Regions from separate parts of the Lactobacillus sp. ESL0677 genome, predicted to be linked through region 1. Evidence: predicted binding sites of a transcription regulator. Region 1 holds the regulator's gene; the other holds the start of a gene.
What was found. Region 1 encodes NrdR, which represses ribonucleotide reductase genes. Its sites were predicted from a motif close to ACACNATATATNGTGT; they were not measured.
Positions count from the first base shown of each region.

Region 1 (4,196 bases):
AGACGATCTGTATGCTAGCATTGAAATTCCAGTAGCACGCGTTTTAGCGGTGATGGAAATAAACGGCATTAAGGTGCAAGCTGGCACTTTAATTCAGTTGCAGAACGAGTTTGCAGTTGAATTACAGGAACTTGAGAACAAAATTTACCAAGAGGCTGGGGAGCGCTTTAATCTTAACTCGCCTAAGCAATTAGGGCACATTTTGTTTGAAAAGATGGGCTTGCCACCGGTTAAAAAGACTAAAACTGGTTATTCCACTTCAGTTGATGTTTTAAACCAGTTAAAAGAGCAGAGCCCGGTTATTGACGAGATTTTGACTTACCGGCAAATTGCTAAAATTCAGTCAACTTACGTCAAGGGATTGCTGGATGTAATTCAAAAAGATGGTCGCGTCCATACGCGTTATTTACAAACGTTAACGGCAACAGGTCGATTGTCTTCAGTTGATCCTAACTTGCAAAATATCCCAACAAGAACAGAGGAAGGCAAGCAAATTCGCAAGGCGTTTGTGCCAAGTACTCCTGATGGCTATATTTTCTCTTGCGATTATTCGCAAATTGAATTGCGGGTATTGGCGCAGGTTTCTGGTGATGAGCATATGCAGGAAGCCTTCAAGACCGGGTATGATATTCACTCACATACCGCGATGAAGATTTTCCATTTAGATTCTCCAGATGAAGTCACACCGCTGATGCGTCGCCGGGCCAAGGCCGTTAACTTTGGGATTGTTTATGGCATTTCCGATTATGGCCTGTCCAAGAATTTGAACATTAGCCGCAAGCAAGCCAAAGAATTTATTGATAATTATTTTGAACAATATCCGCAAATTCGCGATTATATGGACAAGGCTGTTCAGGAAGCACGTGAAAAAGGCTACGCCGAAACAATCATGCACCGGCGGCGCTATTTGCCTGACATTCATGCCAAGAACTTTAATGTGCGGTCATTTGCGGAAAGAACCGCGATTAATTCGCCAATTCAGGGGTCAGCTGCCGACATTATTAAGATTGCCATGATTAACATGCAACAAAAGTTAGACGAGTTGCACCTTAAGACCAAGATGGTGGTGCAGGTGCATGATGAGTTGATTTTTGATGTTCCTAAGGATGAACTAGAAACGATTAAGAAGATTGTCCCAGAAGTGATGCAGTCTGCAGTTCGACTTGATATTCCGCTGATTGCTGACTCAGGTTGGGGCCATAATTGGTACGATGCAAAGTAAGGAGATAGATTAATGCCAGAAATGCCAGAAGTTGAGACAGTGCGCCGCACCTTGCTTCCTTTAATTAAGGGAAAAACAATCAAACAGGTAACACTGTGGTATCCCAAAATTATTGCTAGTGATCCCGATGAATTTGTTAAGCAAGTTGCAGGACAGCAGGTTTTAACGATTGATCGCTATGCCAAGTATTTATTAATTCGCTTAAGTGGTGATCTGACAATCGTGTCGCATTTGCGCATGGAAGGTAAATATCGGCTGACAATGGTTGCTGCACCTAAAGATAAACATGATCACGTGCAGTTTGCTTTCACCGATGATACGGCGCTACGCTATAATGACGTGCGCAAATTTGGGCGGATGCAGTTAGTAGCAACGGGAACTGAACGGGTAGTTACTGGAATTAGCAAGTTGGGCTTTGAGCCGAATTCTGCCGCCTTTACAACGGAATTTTTAGCAGCAGGTCTTAGTCGCAAGAAGAAAAATATTAAAAGCACTTTGCTTGATCAGACCATTGTGGCGGGCTTAGGTAATATTTATGTCGATGAAGTTTTGTGGAAAACCAAAATTCACCCGTTAAGTAGCGCTAATAAAATTCCTAAAAAGAAAGTGGCAGAGCTGCATGATAATATTAATGAGCTGATTGCACTGGCGATTACAAAACACGGTACTACTGTACATACTTATCTTGATGCTAACGGCGAAACCGGTGGCTTTCAAAAGATGCTGCGAGTCTATGGTCATCAGGGGGAGCCGTGTGCGCGCTGTGGCAATTTGCTCGAAAAAATCAAGGTTAATGGTCGTGGTACTACTTTTTGTCCTAAGTGTCAGGTGGTCTACAAATGACACTAGTGTTGGGCCTAACTGGTGGTATTGCTAGTGGTAAAAGTACGGCAGATGCCTTTTTTAGAAAAAAGGGGCTGCCCATTATCGACAGCGACCTAATTGCTCATCAAATTTTAAATGTTGGTGAAGCTGGCTATCTGCAAGTTATCCAATATTTTGGCAAAAAGTTTTTAAATTCAGACCAAACAATTAATCGGCATCAGCTTGGCAAAGTGGTGTTTAGTAGTCCTGAGCAGCTGGCAATCCTGAATAAAATTACTCATCCATTGATTTTTCAAACAATTCAGGCTAAAATTACGCAAAATAAGCAAGCGGGCAAGCAGTTAATCATTGTTGATGCCCCGGTCTTATTTGAATCAGGCGGTCAAAAATACTGCGATAAAACTTTGCTAATTGCAATTCCCGAAGACATGCAGATTGAGCGGTTAATGCAGCGTGATCAATTGACGCGCCAAGCGGCACTAAATCGGATTAAAAGTCAGATGCCACTTGCACAAAAAATCAAGTTGGCCGATTATGTAGTTACAAATACTGGTACAATAGAAGAATTAGAAGCCAAATTGGCTGAGTTGTTACTTAAGTTAAAAGGAGAGAAGAATGGAATGTCCTAATTGTCGGCAAAATGCCTCACGTGTCATTGATTCTCGGCCCAGCGATGAAAACCGGGCAATTAGACGCAGACGTGAATGTGAAAATTGTGGCTTTCGTTTTACAACTTTTGAACGTGTTGAAACGACCCCGTTGTTAGTTATTAAAAATGATGGTACAAGAGAGCCATTCAGTCGTAAAAAGATTTTGCATGGTGTGATGGCTGCCGGTCAAAAGCGGCCGATTACTAGCGCGCAGTTTGAGCAACTGGTTGACCATGTTGAAAATAAGGTAAGAAAACAAGGCGTTAGTGAGATTTCTTCAAAGAAAATCGGTCAAGTTGTGATGGATGAGCTGGCTGATATTGACGATGTTGCTTACATTCGCTTTGCTTCCATTTACCGAGAATTTAAAGATATGTCCAGTTTTATGAAGACCATGGAAGACATGATTGCTAAACGTGAGGAGAAGGGAACTACTGATGTTTGAGACTTCTAATCCCAAGCAGCCCTTTTTTATCATTAATCGCGTGACGGTTTTTCCGCAAGATTTACAAGTTTTAATTAAGCTTTATCAGCCGCTAATTGGTGCTAGTGGGGTTGCTCTTTATTTAACGCTAATGGCAGACTACGATGCTGCCGCAATTTTGTCAGATAGCAAGGGTATTTACCATCTGCAGGAGCAACTTGACTGCAGTTTGAAAGAATTATTTCAGGCGCTGCATAAGTTAGAAGCAGTAGGATTGGTTAAGACCCGCATTATCAAGAATGAGATCATGGGGCAAGTGCTGCTGTTTTCTTTAAACCGCGTACCTGACAGTAGTGAGTTTTTTGCGACGGCATTACTGGCAAGTTTGTTAAAAGAAAAAGTTGGCGTGACAACTTTTCAGCGATTAAGCCATTTATTTGCGCAAGAAAATAAGCGTAGTGAGAATCAGGTTAACGGTGTGCAAACCGCTAAGGATGTTTCTGCTTCATTTATGGATGTCTTTCGCTTGCCAGATGAAGAAGCAATTAGTCCGTCGTCTGATGTTCAGCGAGCTGCACAGGAAAATCAGGTCAAGCAGGCTGCGACAGCCAGTGTTAATGAGCAGGATCAAATTGACTGGCAGTTTATGAAAGAACAGTTTGAAATTTACCAGATTGCAGCTAGTGAAATTGATAAAAATCGTCCGGCTATTCGGGGAATAATGCGTACTTATGGCTTGTCAGAGCAGGAATTTGTGGATGAAACTTTGCCGTGTTTGCATGACAGTTATCAGCTTGACATGCCGTTAATTAAGCGAACTATTGCGGAAAATATTCACGCAGAGGGCACGCGGAAAAATCTGCAGCAAACGCAGGATCCACAAGCGACAATTCAGGATAATTCTAGTTTGAGCTTGCGTGACCAGCGAATTTTACAATTGGCGCAGACTAAGTCGCCGGCCCAGTTTTTGTATCGCTTAAAAACCGATAAACATGATTATGTTGATGCTAGTGAGTATAAGGTGCTAGATAATTTGTTTAACCAAAAGGATATTCCAGCGGAATTGCTCAATATT
Region 1 covers NZ_CP113946.1:1,387,749-1,391,944, reverse strand. Annotated here, with positions in the region: gene polA (DNA polymerase I) at 1-1,222, shown strand, start outside; gene mutM (bifunctional DNA-formamidopyrimidine glycosylase/DNA-(apurinic or apyrimidinic site) lyase) at 1,235-2,065, shown strand; gene coaE (dephospho-CoA kinase) at 2,062-2,676, shown strand; gene nrdR (transcriptional regulator NrdR) at 2,663-3,142, shown strand; gene OZX76_RS06725 (DnaD domain protein) at 3,135-4,196, shown strand, end outside.

Region 2 (4,196 bases), 240 kb from region 1:
TTGTTTGCTCATCATGATATATCACTCGCTTCTACATTCAATTTTCATATTTAAATAATATATCATAAATATTTCATAAAATCACCACATTTATGAAATAAATGTTTCATTTTGCAGCTAATCAGGGTAAAATAATAGCTATTGCTAATACTAAATATATCTTTAGGCTTCATGATAATTGAGAGATAGAGGATTAATTATGGATAATGAAAAAATTAATAATTTTGCTGAAAAAGTAATTAAAGAATTTCACTTACCAAGTTTAGGTGTGGGCATTTATCAACATGGTGAAGACTTTAGTCATGTATACGGCGACGCAAAAGAAGACAGCTTGTACCCACTAGCATCAATTTCGAAAACATTTTTAGCAACAGCAATTTGTCAGCTTGCAGATGCAGGTAAGATAAATTTGGACGAGCCTTTAAAAAAGTCTTGGCTAGATTTTAAAATGGTTGATAAATATGTTGAAGAACATCTGACTTGGCGAGATGCATTAAGTCATCAAAGTGGCTTGCCAGCACATGACTTAATGCGTTTTACCAATATGAACGAGCACGACTTATCCTTAAGAGAAAAAGCAGAACATGTTGGTTATTTAAAGCCTACTCATGAATTGAGACAAAAAATGCAATATAGCAATTTAATTTTTGCAGTAACAACCTATGTAATGGAACAAGTTATTGATGAAGATTATGGTACGTATGAACGTGAGCATTTGCTTAAGCCACTTGGAATGAACGATACTTACATTAATCATCATGAAGCACCATTTGCTAAAATCACCAAACCATATATTAGAGATAAAGATGTGACAAAAGAAGTACCATTTATTGCACCAGGCAAGGTTGGCGGTGCTAGCAGCATGATAGCTACCATTTCTAACCTACTTACTTGGGCAAAATTTCAACTGCAAACGCAAAAAACAACTAAAAACGAAGTCACAGCCCAGCGTTATTTACCACAATCAATTATGTTACCCAACCGTGCTTATGGTGGTGCCAACTTCGCTGCCTATGGTTTAGGAATGATGATGGAAGATTATCATGGGCACAAGTATTTTTATCATAGTGGTTCATACATTGGCTATTGTTCATTCTTGGGATTTGTACCAGACCTTGACTTAGCTTTTGTATTTACAACCAATATGGATTCTACAGATGCAATTTTTGCATTAGCGTACCAAACAATTGACGCTGCATTAAGTATCAACACAGTTGATTGGACGACTAAAGTATCAAAGATAATGACAGCCAAGATTGCAAATAAAGAAAAGAAACTTAATGCTGTGAAAGGAACTATATGGAATCATGTTAAAGCAGATACTGCCCAATTAGGTGATTATCATAATCCAGGATATGGATTAGTTACTTTGAGCGCTGAAGATGACAATTTGATGGTTACTTTAGGCAAATGGCGTTATCCTGTGATGATCAATAATCAAGGTAATATGTTTATTGAAGAACGATTATACGAGCATGAACTTTTACCAATTACATTGGGCAATAATGTTCTGACAATTTTAACCGAGCCAGCATTAAAGCTGCCAACAGAGTTTGAAAAGGTATAGCATTTTTTAAGCTTTAATTTAGCCCTAACTTCCCTCTTTTTTTCGAAGTTAGGGCTTTTTTTATGATTGATTTTCAATCATATCGCCAATAATTAAAGAAAAAATACACGATTCCGATAAATATCGAAATCGTGTATTAATAGCAGTATAAATTAGTGGAACCAATGAGTATTTTTATCTGTAAATGCAAGTAAGTCGTTACTCATGTACAAAATATAAGTAATAAACAAAGTTAAGTTAGCATCTCCTTGGAAAGCCGTTACACCCCACAGAATGATCGACATAATTCCTTGAATCGTCCAAAAGTAATATTGTTCGCGAAAACGCAAAGTACACAATAATGAACCAGTTATCCCAATTGAACCCGCAAATGCGTCAATCCAGGGCCGAGGGCTAATGAAAATCTTGGTATCCATAAAGTAAAGAGCACCAGTAACAACAGCAAAGAAAATCAAAGTGAGCAGCCATTTAGATGCATTCAACCCGTGAATATGTTTTTCTGCGTCTTTTGCCCACGCAGGCAGTAACAAAACCGGCAAATCTAATAGAAAGATATATGATGCTTGCAAGACAACATCGGCATAATTACGAGCATTAATTGCTACCACAATATAAATTAACGCCGATAACAGCCCCAAAATACCGTTTAATGGCTTAGCGTTTGTAATTGCCAGCGTGCAAGTAAAGCCCATAATTGCCGCAATCATTGTTACCAGCGAAATGGTATTTATTGGAGAACTAATTGTAGTGCCAATAATAACCCCAATTCCCAGCATTAATAACAAATAAGTTTTAAAACTCCAACCGCGCATTTGCTCAACATACCACTTAGGCCTGAAGACATCAGTATTTGGCTGTATTTTCATTATTTTCTCTCCTTACAGATACAATATTTAGTATTTTTAAACATGTTACCTATCATATCATGTGCTTTTACTAAAATACAATTTTTTAAATGGTGGCAATCCAGTCAGGACGAGAACTTGAGCAATTTGATGAAAATAAATCTTATGACTCTGGTAAAATTAGAATAAAAATTTTAAAATTTAATTTGGAAAAAAAGAGGCAATAGGGTATAATATTCTTTGTTGTGGAGAGTTGGCAGAGTGGTAATGCACCGGACTCGAAATCCGGCGAACCAAGTTTTTCCTTGGCGCGCAGGTTCAAATCCTGTACTCTCCTTTTTTATGTATTTTAACGTTTTATAGTGTTTGAAAATCCCGATTTAAAGGGATTTTCGTTTTTTAACGGTTGTATGAAAAGTTTTTTATTCTGTGCTTTTTCTGTGGAATTTTAAACGATTATCGCTTTTTTACAACAGTGGTGATTGCTTTTTATATATCTAACACACAAAAATACCACTCGAATTAACGGGTGGTGTTTGTAGTTCGGTGTCTAACTCCTAGAACCTTCCGAACTTGATCTATTAAATTATAACACGAAAAAAGTCCTTGAAATTAATCAAGGACTTAGCCCGTCTGCGCTAATTACTTCCACAGCCTACCGCCAATGTAAACACTAAGCTGCTAACTTAGATTAGGTACCTTATGCGCCTTTCTCTAGCAAATATTGTAACACACTATTATTTATATTCGAAAAGTTGTATTTTTATTTGAAACTCGTTTGAAAATAGTTGATAAACACTGCTATGACAACAATATCTCTTTTGAATCTCTTTCGATTTATGTATCACATTTAACCAAAAAACAATTTTAAAAATGTTTTTTGGTATATAATTACTACTGAATACGCTAGTGAGGACATGTCAATGGATTATGGTGGAATTAAAAATAAAGAAGAAAAAATTGATTGGTGTAAGACAATATTATCAAATATTCCAAGATTTGGTAATCTATCGGCTATAATTTCATTTATTGGACCAATAATTGCACAACATCCTAATATTATTGATTTAAACTCCTATATTTCCCAAATAATTTTGGCAATTTCTACATTTGTTGCATTTATTTCAGGGATATTAGTTGGTTTGCGTTTCTGTTTTCCTGTTATTATGCATTATTTAAAATTTGGAAAAATTGATTTTTTTCTAAAAAGTATAAAGACATTGAATAATATATTTTCAATACTTTTTTTGCTTTTTACTTTTTTTCTAGATTGGTTTATCATATCTGCTTATTCTAAAGATTTAACACTAAATATAATTATTACTTTTATGATATTTTTGCTATCAATTGGTAATGGATATTTATTAGCAAACACTTTATATATCACACATTGCAAAAAAATTGACAGCTAATATTTAATAAAACTAATAAAACAAAAAAGACCGACTGTAGAGCTTAATTGCTCTATGGTCGGCCTTTTCGTATTGGTCCCCGTAGAGATACCAACGCTTGCTATTCAATTATAAAATAATATTTACTTTTTTACCATTGATCCACTTATCTTTACCAGCACCAATTAGTAAATAATTCTTTTCCATGCGCAGCACTTTGTATCGGTCGCCTTTCTTGAATTTTCTACCTGTCTTTGGCCCACCAGGTAAAGCGTGACCAACTGCAGGTCCAGTAACCTGACAGACAGCGTGCATGTTTGGATTAGTGAACAGTGGATTCTTTTTCGTAATCACTGTGCGCCAATCAACCCAACCTGTCTTGCCTTTATATGT
Region 2 covers NZ_CP113946.1:1,146,557-1,150,752, forward strand. Annotated here, with positions in the region: gene OZX76_RS05465 (oligopeptide ABC transporter substrate-binding protein) at 1-12, opposite strand, end outside; gene OZX76_RS05470 (serine hydrolase domain-containing protein) at 200-1,567, shown strand; gene pnuC (nicotinamide riboside transporter PnuC) at 1,720-2,433, opposite strand; tRNA gene OZX76_RS05480 (tRNA-Ser) at 2,660-2,749, shown strand; gene OZX76_RS05485 (hypothetical protein) at 3,336-3,824, shown strand; gene OZX76_RS05490 (GH25 family lysozyme) at 3,933-4,196, opposite strand, start outside.
Region 2: pnuC (nicotinamide riboside transporter PnuC) is a predicted target of NrdR. The motif match lies at 2,452-2,467, and genes of this name have one in related genera.